Regions from separate parts of the Alkalibacterium indicireducens genome, predicted to be linked through region 4. Evidence: riboswitches for the same ligand, from Rfam matches in the RefSeq annotation. Region 4 holds a riboswitch; each other region holds the start of a gene.
The links. A riboswitch is a leader RNA that binds a small molecule or an ion and turns the genes downstream of it on or off. The one in region 4 is predicted to bind thiamine pyrophosphate.
Positions count from the first base shown of each region.

Region 1: linked by a shared signal. The riboswitch ahead of thiM (hydroxyethylthiazole kinase) and the one ahead of ABFX15_RS09690 (YkoF family thiamine/hydroxymethylpyrimidine-binding protein) in region 4 are both predicted to bind thiamine pyrophosphate.
Region 2: linked by a shared signal. The riboswitch ahead of tenA (thiaminase II) and the one ahead of ABFX15_RS09690 (YkoF family thiamine/hydroxymethylpyrimidine-binding protein) in region 4 are both predicted to bind thiamine pyrophosphate.
Region 3: linked by a shared signal. The riboswitch ahead of thiT (energy-coupled thiamine transporter ThiT) and the one ahead of ABFX15_RS09690 (YkoF family thiamine/hydroxymethylpyrimidine-binding protein) in region 4 are both predicted to bind thiamine pyrophosphate.

Region 1 is NZ_BAAADA010000058.1:7,430-10,790, reverse strand. Features, by position in the region: gene ABFX15_RS04000 (insulinase family protein) at 1-2,041, shown strand, start outside; TPP riboswitch at 2,302-2,399, shown strand; gene thiM (hydroxyethylthiazole kinase) at 2,470-3,306, shown strand.
Region 2 is NZ_BAAADA010000139.1:244-3,604, forward strand. Features, by position in the region: gene tenA (thiaminase II) at 247-915, opposite strand; TPP riboswitch at 1,221-1,322, opposite strand; gene ABFX15_RS08290 (undecaprenyl-diphosphate phosphatase) at 1,400-2,227, opposite strand; gene ABFX15_RS08295 (PTS sugar transporter subunit IIA) at 2,421-2,927, shown strand; gene ABFX15_RS08300 (flavin reductase family protein) at 3,083-3,361, opposite strand, start outside.
Region 3 is NZ_BAAADA010000078.1:5,570-8,930, forward strand. Features, by position in the region: gene cls (cardiolipin synthase) at 1-446, opposite strand, end outside; gene thiT (energy-coupled thiamine transporter ThiT) at 537-1,103, opposite strand; TPP riboswitch at 1,194-1,299, opposite strand; gene ABFX15_RS04970 (ribonuclease J) at 1,326-3,008, opposite strand; gene ABFX15_RS04975 (biotin--[acetyl-CoA-carboxylase] ligase) at 3,179-3,361, shown strand, end outside.
Region 4 is NZ_BAAADA010000172.1:1,898-5,258, reverse strand. Features, by position in the region: gene ABFX15_RS09700 (ABC transporter ATP-binding protein) at 1-765, opposite strand, end outside; gene ABFX15_RS09695 (ECF transporter S component) at 758-1,345, opposite strand; gene ABFX15_RS09690 (YkoF family thiamine/hydroxymethylpyrimidine-binding protein) at 1,345-1,971, opposite strand; TPP riboswitch at 2,013-2,117, opposite strand; gene ABFX15_RS09685 (GNAT family N-acetyltransferase) at 2,213-2,731, opposite strand; gene ABFX15_RS09680 (AAC(3) family N-acetyltransferase) at 2,765-3,361, opposite strand, start outside.

The DNA.
Region 1 (3,361 bases), on a different contig from region 4:
ACTGGAACCTGAAGATACATTGGACCTTTACGGCATGAAAGTCCTGGAGGAAATCCTCTTCGGACACAGTCAGGCACCTCTTCAAAAAGCTCTTTTGGATGCTGAGATAGGTGGAGATATCGAAAGTGATGTAGCAGATATCGGGTATCCGACAGCCTTCATTATTTCTGCCAAATATGCAGACAGCAAGAATCTTGACCGATTCAAGGAAGTGACCGAGAGCACACTTAAAGATATCGTCGACAAGGGACTCGACCAGGCTATAGTAAAGGCTGCTTTAAACAAGATTACCTTCCAGACAAAAGAAGCCGTAATTTCTGAGGACAACCCGCGTGGCGTCATTTATGCGATCAATGCCTTGAGCACCTGGCTGTATGACCATTCGCCTTTTGATCGCCTGCAGTTCTCCAAATACCTTGAAGAACTGGCTGAGCTTGCAGAAGACGGATACTTTGAAAAGCTGATCGAACGCAAACTTCTGAATAATACACACCGGGTCGAACTGATTCTGAAAGCTGAACCTGGAAAGAGCGACAAACAGGAAGCACAGACGCTGGAAAGTCTTCAGAAATTCAAAGCCGGACTGTCTGAGGAAGAGCTGCAGGCAATCGTTGACAAGACGCAGCAGCTGATCGAACGTCAGGAAACACCGGACAGACCGGAAGACCTGGAGAAGATTCCAACGCTGACAAGAGACGATCTGACAACGGACGAACCGGACTATCCTCTGGCCATCGATTCATTGTTTGACGGAACGGAATTCTATTATTCCGAGCAGTTCACGTCAGGCATCGATTATGTCAGTCTCTACTTTGACATCAGTGACTTTTCTGCAGATGACTATGCTGCTTTGAGTCTTCTGAGTGATTTACTTGGTGAACTGGACACCGATAAGTACGATGCAGCTGCCCTTCAGACGGAAATGGATACCCACACCGGTGGCATCAACGGAACCGTCACGATATATGAAGATCAGGAAGGCAAGCTCACCCCTTACTTCGTCTTGAGCGGTAAGGCACTGAGTGAACAGCTGACAGAACTCGTTGATCTGATGAAAGAGATCATGACGACTACTCGCTTCGATAATCAGAGCGAGATTCTGAAACAGATCCAGAGTTATATTTCTGATTTTGAGAACCGTGTAAACTTCAGAGCCCATGTCATTGCGGCAAACCGTGCCTTGAGCCAAGTGAAGCCTCTATCTAAGTTGGGTGAACACTTGAACGGCATCGATCAGTTCAATTACTTGAAAGCGACACGTGATGAGCTTAAATCAGAAAATGAGTCTAGCCTGAGCACTGACCTATTAGCCTTACTGGACAAGCTACTAAACAAACGTCGTCTGAATGCCCTATATATTGGAGACAAAGAACAGAGTGTTAAAGTCAAAGAGGCACTGAAAGACGCCTTTGCAGACTTGGAGGACAGTCCTCTAGGGGCAGCGGTCAGCCATGAAGCAGGTAAGAAGCAGAATGAAGCGTTTGTGACCGCACAGGACGTCAACTATGTCGCAGTTGCTGCGGACGCAACGGACCACCTGGAATTTAACGGAGCAACTCAGCTTCTGTCTACTATCTTCAGATATGACTACTTGTGGAACACGATCCGAGTAAAAGGCGGCGCGTACGGCTCGCTTTATATGCATCGCCGAAACGGCAATGTTGCGCTAGCTTCCTACCGGGATCCGAACATCACTAAGACATTGGAAACCTACGCCGGTCTGCCTGATTTCGTCAAGTCGATCGATCTGTCGGAATCTGAACTGCTGAAGTACATCATCGGGACGCTCAGTCCACTGGAACAGCCTAAATCAGCCCGTAATAAAGGGATGACGGCCTTCTCCAGATACAAACAAGGATTGACCAGTGAAGACATCCGACGTCTGAAAGCAGAGATTCTATCTGCAGACGCTCAGTCATTAAATGATCTGGCTGACGCGTATCAGGCGGTGCTTGAGAACCGCTCTGTGGCAGTCATCGGGAACAAGACTCAAATCGATAAGGAAAAAGACCTGTTCGACGCAGTCTATGAACTGTACTAAATCACTTTTAGGGAATGGGGCTGGGAAATAACTAGCTGAATTAGAAGACACCGTCAAATCTAGGAAAAATGATCCTTGATTTGACGGTGTTTTTAATTACTCAGATTTATAAATTATTACTAAAAGGTGACTTTTTTCCCATCCCCTTTTTCATTATTATTATATAATTGGCTTCTACTTTATACTGTCCAGTTCTTTATGTTACACTTCATTTAGATTAAGGAAATGATTAAAGACATGATCAAAAAAAGCATAGCTTAGTTAAATTGAAGGGGGACTCAGACGAGTTGAGAAGGTTATGCCTGACCCTTTGAACCTGTTAGTTCAGACTATCGTAGGGATTAATTGACCATATTTCACTCCCTTATGATGCCTGTCATGACGACTGAGCATCTTTTTTGTTCTGTGTCGATCGAAAGGATGAAAAGATGACCCGACTTGAAGAAATCAGAAAACAGATTAGACAGACAGTCACTGACGTCAAAGAGACGAACCCGATGGCCGGTTCGATTACCAATTCTGTCACGATCAACCTTGTGGCCAATACACAGATCGCAGTAGGCGGATCGGCAGCCATGGTCTACCTCCCGGATGAAGGTCAGTTTCTGGCCAAAGCAGGAGGAGCCACCTACATCAATATGGGAACGATGCTTCCAAATTATGAAGAGACGCTTCCGCTAGCTGTAAAGACTTTGAAAAAAGAGGATAAACCGTGGGTACTGGATCCGGTCGCTATCGGGATAGGCCAACTGCGCACAGCCATGCTGAAACTTTTCAAGGATTACAAACCGGACATCATCAAAGGAAATGCATCAGAAATAATCGCACTTGCAGGATTATGGCATCTTGAAGGAGGGAAAGGTGAATCTAAAGTCAGAGGCGTGGACTCGACCAATCACGTTGATGAAGCAAAAGCCGCAGCTGTATCGATCGCCCGCTGGACAGACGGAGCAGTCATCATTTCAGGAGAAATCGATCTGGTCACTGACGGGGAATATGTGGCTACATGCCGGGGCGGGTCCCATTTCCTCGGAAAAATCACTGGTGGCGGATGTGCACTAGGCGGAGCTGCTTCGATCTATCTGACGTCCAGTACACCGTTCATTGCTGCCTTGACCGCCGTATCAGTCTTCAACCTGGCAGGGGAGCGGGCTGAAGAACAAACCGATGCACCCGCAAGTTTTCAAGTGGCCTTTTTAGATGAACTCTACAAGGCAACACCCGAAGACATTGCAGACTATCATTTTGAAATGGAGGGATTTTAACGTAATTCCGAAAGAAGTCTCCCACTTCTAAACGTATGGGTACGAAGCACCAGTG
Region 2 (3,361 bases), on a different contig from region 4:
ATGTGCTGATTAGTCAAAATAAAAGCCGTCAAATCGAGTCAGGGAAATTTCCACTCGATTTGACGGCTTTTTCTATACTCAAATTAGAAATTTAGTGTATGGGTATGGACATTTTAGCTTTTGGATTGGATGAGTAGGCTGTATGATGAGTCTTAGAACACACTCAATTACAATCTCGACCTCGAGTAGGGTCGTAAACTAGCTGACCAAGTCAATTCCACCTGTTTCCTCACTCAGAACGCTTACTCAGACCGGCCACTTTTCAATCTCATATGCCATATTCCAGAACATCCATTCCAGCTGACAGCTTTTGACAAAAGCTTCCTTCATGATGGCTTTCTCAGTGTCAGAAGCTGTTTCGGCATAAGCATCAAGACGTGTTCTGAATGTATTGATAATCGTATCCACTTCATTTTTTGCATAGAAGGAAATCCATTCAGCAAAAGGATGAGCCTCATCTATAGAAAAATTCTCTTTAAGGTAATGAGCGATTTCCAGATACGTCCACGGACAAGGGAGCAGAACAGCGAGGATCTCTCCAAAACTTCCTCGCTGGGCGACATCAAGCATGTGACGGGTGTAATGATGGGCAGACGGTGCTAGAGGTTCGTATTGCAAATCTTCGTATCTGACACCAGCTACCTGACAGAAATTAGTGTGAGGATGTACTTCAGCATCCAGAATAAAAGTGATCTGATTGTTAAAAACTGCCATATCTTCTCTAAGTACACTTTTTGAAATAGCTATACCGTATACTTGATTAAAGGTATTTAAGTATTCAAAATCCTGTTTGACATAGTGTATAAGCTGTTCAGCTTCAAGCTTTCCAGATCCTATTCCTTGTACGAATGGATGTCTGAAAATAGACTGGAATATTGAATCAGCTTCTTGCCTTAATTCTTCGGTAAATGACATGGTTTAGCCTCCAGTAGTATGGTAATTACAATTTGCGGACTTTATGGTCTCTGCTTAAAAGAACTATAGCTGACGGGCAGACGAACCAAAAGAACAAGACGAACAAGAAGAACACCGACTGAGAAAAGCGGACTGATACAGGAAGTGAAGGGCGCGAGAAGAATGGGAATGGATCTACGCATTTAACTTCATCAATATATTTAAGTTATCTGACTGCAAAAAAAGCCGCTCTGCTAATCTGCAGGGCGGCATAACTTAAAAGTCATGATGAACGTTGGAGAGTCGTTTAAAACACTCCATACATAATGATCTAAGCTCCACTTCCCTACGCTGGAGTTAACCAGATCAGGTTCCAAGGGTCAAAGCATTGCTTTTCTCAGCCGTCAGCGGCTCCCCTAGTGAAAGAGATATTCAATTATCTTTCAAAGTCATTATGGCATATGTGTCCTCGTATCGCAAGAAAAAAGGAACAGAACTAAATGATTTACCCAATCAGCCAGAAGTATCCGATGACGACGAAACCTACAGCTATCCTGTACCAGCCGAATGAGCTGAAGTCATTTCGACGGATATAGTTCATTAGGAATTTGATTGCAAAGATTGATACCAGGAAAGATACAATACAGCCGACGATCAGAATGAGCAATTCTTCTAATGTGAAAGTAAAGCCGAAACCCAGCAGTTTGATCAGACTTGCACCCATCATCACGGGTATGGACAGGAAGAAAGAATATTCAGCAGCAATCGGACGGGCTGTTCCAATAAGGATGGCCCCGACAATAGTTGCACCTGAACGGGATGTACCTGGAATCAGAGCAAGCACCTGAAAGAAACCAATCATGAGGGCGACTTTATAATTTAAATCTTCCCAAGTTGCTATAGTTGGAATCTTTCCTTCATTACGTTTCTCTATTACGATAAATGCGACCCCATAGATGATGAGGGCTACTGCTACTGTAATCCAGTTATAGAAAAGGTCATGGATGGCATCTTCAAACAGTATGCCGAATACTCCTGCAGGAATGATACCGATAAGTACTTTGTACCAAATATGCCAGGTTTCTTTTTTCTGCAGATCATTTTTACCTGAGTCAAAGGGGTTAAGTTTTTTAAAATAAAGCAGAACTACCGCCATAATGGAAGCCAGCTGAATGACTACAAGGAACATTTCCTTGAATTCGTCAGTAGTATTAAGTATGAGAAACTCGTCTACCAGGATCATGTGTCCGGTGCTGCTGACAGGGAGCCATTCTGTAATTCCTTGTACTACGCCCAGTATGATGGACTTTATTAATTCTAATAACACAGTCATATCTCCTTTTAGTTAAATTCAACTCTTCCATCTTAACAAAAACAGGCGTTAAAAAACCATAAGAATATGAAGAATTCATCACAAAATCTTTTTAGTTTTTGTTTACACTAGGATGTGTTACTATTATTTATAGAATACGTATAGGAAATTATGTATACTGTCAGCACAAAATATTAAGAAAGTAGGGAGAAATATGGGAGTATTTGACTTTTTAAAAGGAAAAGGGAATGAACCTAAAGAAACGAAAGTCGTATTAAGCAACCCTGTTAATGGAAAAGTTATTCCAATCGATGAAGTGGATGATCCGGTCTTTTCACAGAAAATGATGGGAGACGGGTTTGGTGTTGTACCAAGCGATGGCGACATCTATTCACCAGCTTCAGGTAAGGTTGTCAGTGTCTTTCCGACTCAGCACGCAGTTGGACTTGAGCTGGATAACGGCATAGAAGTTCTGATTCACATCGGTATCGACACTGTAGAACTTGAAGGCGGACCATTTGACACTTTAGTCAAAGAAGGCGACACGGTTACACCGGAAACTAAAATTTCTACAGTAGACCTTGAAGGCCTGAAAGCTGCCGGTAAAGAAAACACAGTCATCATCGTTTTCACCAACATGGATCAAGTAGGAGATTATGACCTGTCAACTACTGGAGAAACCCAAAAAGGCGCAGAAATCGGTTCTGTTTCTTCTAAATAACACACTAAAAAAGCCTCGGAAAGGATATTCTTGAGGCTTTTTTTTTGATCTCTAGTGTGTATAAATACCAGCGTTCATCACATTTGTGCCAGGCAGTTCAGCTGATCGGAAAATTTACATTCAGAATCAGCGAGATAAATCTGACTAATGCTCAATCAGTTCTGTGGCCGAACAATGGTAAATACTTTTCCTATTTCAGAATAGGCATTTCCAGACAATCGAGCCACTGGTTCAAGGTGTTCGGGGAGGATATATTCCTTCTCAGAATCATATACGGCTGGATCGATGTGCACATCGGTCACTTTAAGAAGGAAGTGGTCGGTTACAACCTCTCCAGATTCGTCTACGATGGGAATATGCTGATACAGAGTGGTTTCAAAGCGGATCAGGGCTTCTCTGATTCCAGGGACTTTAACGGACGAACTGTCGACTAA
Region 3 (3,361 bases), on a different contig from region 4:
ACATGAATATGATGCTCTGCTTTCTCAATATCTCTTATGAGCTGGTCGAATTTTTCCTCTCCATCACTTATAATTCTTACTTTATTGCCTTTTGTTAAAACAGCCTGATTACTTTCCAGAAATAAACGGACCATTTCAAATGTCTTATCCTGATAATTTGATTCAGGAACATCAAGGTTCTCTGATTCGATCAGACTCTTCTGTGACTCGACCAGCTGAGGCATCCCGATGCGGTCCTGACTTCGAAGATCAAAAATAGATTCCTTTGATATTTTTCTTCCTAAAAACAGATAGATCACAAATCCGAAACCTGGCAGCATCGTAATGACCAGCAGCCAGGCCCAGATCGCTGCGATGTCCCGTTCCTTTTCTTTAAACACAGTAAATATGGCTAAAGCCGAGTTCAGAAAAATAAACCCCCAGAAAATCGTGCTTAAAATCGTCATACAGGTCTCCTTCATACACTAAGGTAATGTTATTTATCTTAGTGTACATTAGCCTGTAACCTCCTGTCCACTATCTTAAGCCGGCAACAGTTATTTCCCTTTAGGAACAAAAATCAGTGGAGACCGGTCATACAGCATCAGCAATACGATCATGGTCACTAAGGCGGTCGAGATCATACTCAGACCGTTCATGACTAGAGAAAATGTAAAGGCACTGAGTCCCCATAAAGCATAGTCTCCCCAGAATATCCAGCCGGCTATAAAGTGCCAGAAATACCGAGCGGCAGCTCCAACTAGAACAGCAGCGACGATAGTCATGTTTACCCGTTTTCCTTTCTGGTTTCTGATCCCCTCAAGAATGTCTTTGGAGTAGAATCCGGCCAGCCCAATGCTCGCATAGGTGATTGTGTATTCAATAATGACTTGATACACATTCAGCATGTATACCGATCCTGTAACAAAATGAAGGATCCCCCATAAAAAACCGGCAAATATCCCTGGCCCCAAACCTCTTCTGATAGCGTAGAAAGTCAACGGAATCATGCCTAAGGAAACACTGAATGACGACCCTATTCCTGAGGGAATCCAGGAGAGCACCATCCCAAGTGCGGCAAATAAAGTCCCTTCAAGATAGATCCTCAACTGTCTGTTCTGCATAAAAAAATCTCCTCCTCTAGTTAGTTTACTGAACTAGGGAAGGAGATTATGACATTTATGAGAGCGCGCTTGTGCCTACTCTGATCTGTCGATCTCAGTTAAGTACTCTTCCTGCGCACGTATGAACGTACAGGTTCTAAGGGTCTGAACTCACAGTTCACTCTCAGCCAATATATTGACTCCCCTAGTACAGTATCTGATATTTAATTATATACAAAATAATTATCTCGTAAAGCGTCTGTTCTGATTGACTTCCATAATTACTGGAAGAATGATCGGTCTTCTCTTCGTTTTCTTGAACAGGTGGTTATTCAGGCCTTCACGAATATCCTGTTTGATTGAACCCCAGTCAAAATCGTTATGCTTGAGATTTTTTTTGACTATACTCTTCACTATTTCCGTCGATTCATTAATCAGATCCTGACTCTCTTTTACAAATACAAATCCGCGCGTAACGATATGAGGATCAGACACGATACGCTGCTTTTTACGGTCGATTGTAACTACTGCAACGAAAATACCATCTTCTGACAACAGACGTCTGTCACGCAAGACAATGTTCCCGATATCACCGATACCTATCCCGTCGATCAGTGTATTATCTGCAGATACCTGTCCGCTTTGTGTCATTTTATTTTTAGCATAGCTAACGACGTCACCATTACTCAAAATAAAGATATTCTGATAAGGGATTCCTGTCTCATTTGCCAGGTCTGCATGGGCAGCAAGCATTCTGTATTCACCCTGAATCGGTATGAAGTAAGTCGGTCTCAGCAGGTTGATCATCAGCTGCAGATCATTAGGCGTCGCATGCCCGGACGCTTTCAGTCTGCTGGATAACTTGACTACTGTCCCACCGGCTCTATAAATCAGGTTTTCTGTCTCAGCTACCATGACTTCCATTGCTGTAGATGGGCTGGTAGCAATAAACACAAGATCCCCTTCTTTGATGTTCACCTGATCATGATTAGATGTAGCCATACGGTTGAGTGTTTTGATTGGCTCACCCGCTGATCCCGTTTCGAGAACCAGAATTTCGTCGTCATCATATTTATCGATTTTACTGATAGGTTCAATCAGATGTTCATCAGGCAGTGTCAGCTTGTCAAGATCCATGGCTGTTTCTAGAATAGCTTCCAGGTTCTTTCCAGTGATGAACACTTTTCTACCTGAACTGTGCGCCGCATTTAAAACCTGCTGAATTCTTAAAATATTGCTTGCTACTGCAGCCACGATAATCCTGCTGCTGGTATCCTGAAAGATATCAAGCACTTCTTCCTGGACTTTTTTCTCAGACACATTTTCAGTCTGACTTTCTGCGTCCCCAGAATCACTCAGCAGGGCCAGAACGCCTTCTTTACCTAAGTCTGCGATCTGAGAAAGATCTGTTCTGTACATGTCCTGAGAACTCTGATCGAACTTGAAGTTCCCGGTGTAGACAATGTTTCCTTCTTCTGTATGAACGGCGATTCCCATTGAATCTGGAATCGTATGGGTCGTACGGAAGAATTTGACTGTTGTTCCATTAAAGTCGATTTCAGTGTGTTCATCGATCACATGATAGTCATCGAAGGATGTCGACAGATTAGACTGACCCACAAACAGCTTAGCTAAAGCTATAGTCAGCTCTGAACCGAATACAGGAACATTAAATGTATCAAGGAAATAAGGCAGTGCGCCAATTGCATCTTCATGGCCATGAGTCAGAAAGACTCCGGTAATTTTGTCTTTGTTTTCTTCAAGATAACTGAAATCAGGAATGACCGCATCGATTCCGAACAGTTCATCTTCAGGATACATCAGTCCACAGTCCAAGACGAAAATATCGTCTCCAGATTCCAGTACATACAGATTTTTACCATTTTCTCTTACTCCTCCAAGAGGAATAATCTTTATATTACTCACAATCTTCCACCTCTAATACGCTTGTTACAGCATTTGATTTTATAGTTTATTTCACCTATGTACGTTCGCCCGTTATGTGCTTAACAGTTTCAGTATAGCATAGATATAGGCAAATGCCTACTTATCAGGTATACTGACCTTAATTAACTAATTTTAAAAAGGAGTCTCTCATGTCACTAATTTCTTCTTTTATTGCTTTACTTAAAGCAGACTATCCGTCTTTCGTTTCTTTTGATCTCGTCAGTAAGACCCTTCACATAGAGACAGAAGAGATAAATCAGCTTATAAATGATGCTGAAATGCAGGGCTACTCGATTCAGACTGAACAGGACACTTGCAGACTGACACTCCCT
Region 4 (3,361 bases):
CTGAACCGGCTTTCTATTCAATTCAAGCTCATCAAGCCAGATGCCTTCAGCCATCAAGCGTCTGATTCGTGACTCTTGATCTGCCAGTTCGGACAAATCGGTCAGCTGCTGCTTAGCATCCATCAGAAGCCAGCGGTCTACATCAGCCCATCTTTTGACATGATGATCGATTATGAGAACCGCTTTACCACTGGCAGTCAGCTCATTGATGTAGCTCATGTAAGTCTCAACCGTTTCATCGTCCATGTTGGCAAAAGGTTCGTCCATAATGAAGAGCGGCACGTCAGTCAGCGAGGCACAGATAAAGGCGGCTTTTTGCAGTTCCCCGCCGGACAAATCATCAAAGGAGCGGTCCAGCAGATTTCTCAGACCGAATAGTGCGGCCTTCTGCTCAATCACCTGATTTATCTCGCTTACAGCTTTGCGTTTGTTTTCCAGACAAAAGACCATTTCCTCTCTCAGCGTCCGCATGGAAAAAGACAGCCGGGCATTCTGGAAGATTGTCTGTACTTTATCTGAACGCTCGACTACCGACAGTCTGCTTATGTCCTCTCCTTTTATGGCAAGTCGGTCAACAGCCTGCTTTCCGCCGTATTCGGGATAATACCCATTTATCAAGTTAGCCAGGGTGCTTTTCCCGCTGCCGCTTCTCCCGCAGAGAAGGACGGTCTCACCCGGTTGAATATCAAGACTGACTTGGTCAATCAGCTGTTTTCCGTCTATTTCAAATGTCAGATTCTTTATGGATAGAACGGGTTCATTCAACGGCGTCACTTTCTTTCAGGTTATGATTCAGTACACCGGCTTCATTAAGCTTGTCACACAACCATTTTGCCACGAAACCGGTGAAAAACAAGGCGCTCGACAGACGAATGACGAAAATCGACAGGACGATACCCCAGTTCATAGCCAGATAGTTGGCTCTGTACCCTGTCCAGACAAAGGACAATAGTGTGGTGATTACGGCAGCCAGCATCGATACTTTGTAAGTGTATTTTTCATAGCGAGTAGCGAAGAAGGCCAGCTCGACACCCATGCCCTGAATAAAAGCAGAGATCAGTACGATTGCTCCGAACATATTGCCTAAAAGGATTTGCACGAGTGCAGTGGCCACTTCAGTGACAACACCGACTACCGGCTTTCTAATCATGTAGGTCGTGACAAGGGCTGCCGAGTACCAGATACCATAAAAGGGTTCATAGCCGAGTATGCCGAGTCCCATCGGTGTCAGTACAGCAGTCAAAGCAGTTCCCGCATATACAGCCATTAAAAAGACAATCCCAAAAACGACGGCAATCAAAGACATCAACAAATAGTCGCGAAGACTTAATGGTTTTCTGTTCATTAGATTTCTCCCTCCGGTACGTTACAGTGCAAGGTGAATTGACTGATGTAGTGACTGACTTCACTGCCGACTGTGTGCGACACATATTCCAGATAGTCGAAGACATCCTGTGCGCTGCCACCCAGATTCGTTCCGTAATGACCAGAACCTGTCACCACACCTCTATCGATCCCTTCGTTGACGACCTTGGCAATAGTTGCCATATAGTTGTCAGAGCCCATTGGGTAAAGGGCAAACTTCCCGATTACCGGAAAATCGATTGCTTCTGTTTCGGCCTGATTGACTCTTGGATCGTCAAGTTCCAGTGTGTAGTCACTGTCCGTATCTCCGGGACACCCTTTTGAAATAGTCGATTCGAGAGTCATATGAACCCCTTCCTTGTAGGCATACAAAAAGGCAGCCTTCAGTGCATCGAATACCGCTTCTTCTTTCCCACGGTAAACTGTTGAAATATGGTCGGTCTGTGCCCAGACTTTCGATAGATCGACCTGCTTGATCGCACCTAAAATGATCGATTTGAAATCGTCACTCATCGGCGATAAATTGAAACGTGCGCCTGTAATTTCCAAAGTGGAACCAGGCTTTCCGACTGAACAATTTCCGTAGTTGACATAGTTTTTCTGCATGAAAAAAACTCCTCCTAACGAAAAAAAACCATAGGAAAGAGCCATAATATATAAGATACTTCCTACGCAGCCATTACGCTGATCAGGTTACTGGTCTGATATACATCACTCTCAGCCTCCAATTCGAGACTCCCAGGATCTTCCGTATTTAATTTTGTTGTACCACAATGACTATACCAATTTGACGAACAGAATACAATACATTTTTAACTGCTTTCATCTGTTTTCTGCCCCCCCTTGTCTAACTGAGGCTTTTAAGCATAATCCAGTCCGTCTGCTCGTCGTTCCCCATGAAAAAGGAGTGACTCCCTACTTTCTTGAATCCTTTGGCTTTATAGAATGCTTTCGCAGGCTCGTTATGTTCCCAGACACCCAGCCAGATGCTCGTGCAGCCCTGTTCTTCAGCTGTCTCGACTGCCTTGTTTAAAAGACTCGTCCCCAACCCTCTGCGCTTGAATCCAGTACGGATATAGATCCGTTCGATTTCCAGTCCATCAGGATCGATGTCTTCCGTTCTCGCTTCTCCTGCATTCAGTTTCAGATAACCGGCCAGTTCATCGTCTGCATATAGAAAGTAAAATCGTGACCCTTCTGTGGCGAGCTCCTGACTCAGCTTCTCTTTTGTACAGGCTTTGGACAGGTAATCTGTCATGTTTTCTTCTGTGTTGTCTTTTTCGAACGTATCTGTAAAGGTCTCGATACTGATAGCCTGAAGGGTATCCAGATCCTCTAGTCCAACCAATTTAAAATACGTGCTCATTCGGTTCTCCCCTTTTGCTTAAGAAGTTTATGTCTATTTTCTAAGTGCCGTAAAGTGTCTGGTCGACTGATCGACCGCATCTCTGACCCGGTAAAGTCTGGCTTCTGCTTTGCCTATTTTTCCGATTGTAACTAGACCATTTTTCTCGAGCTCGTTTCCAATGGCACTAAACTGATATTCATCCAATTCGATGTCGTCATATGTCCGCCAGACTCTGATACCTTTTTCCAGGATGGCTGTCCCTTCAGGTTTGAGTGTCGGATTCGGTGCACGGTATTCGCCTAAGTGCATGGCCGTTGAGGTGTCATAATCCGTTCCGACTGCCAGAATCAGGGCATTCTCGTCATAAAGTTTTTTGAGCGGCGAGCCTTCACCCAGTCCAAAGTTCAGAGAGTGACCTGACGTGAGTTGATCAGCGTTCTTTCCCCAGGCTGTAAAAGAGACTGCCGGATGACTGCTTCTTCTGACATTCGGATACGAACGGAACAGATTGGCCACTACACCCATATACGGGCAAGGTGTCTTTTCGGGATCAAAGGCCGGCATCGTTTCGCGAATGGTGTCCCACCAGCTTTCAGGGACTGGCGGATACTGCCATTTTGACGGCTCGCTCCAGTCACCCGTCTGAGA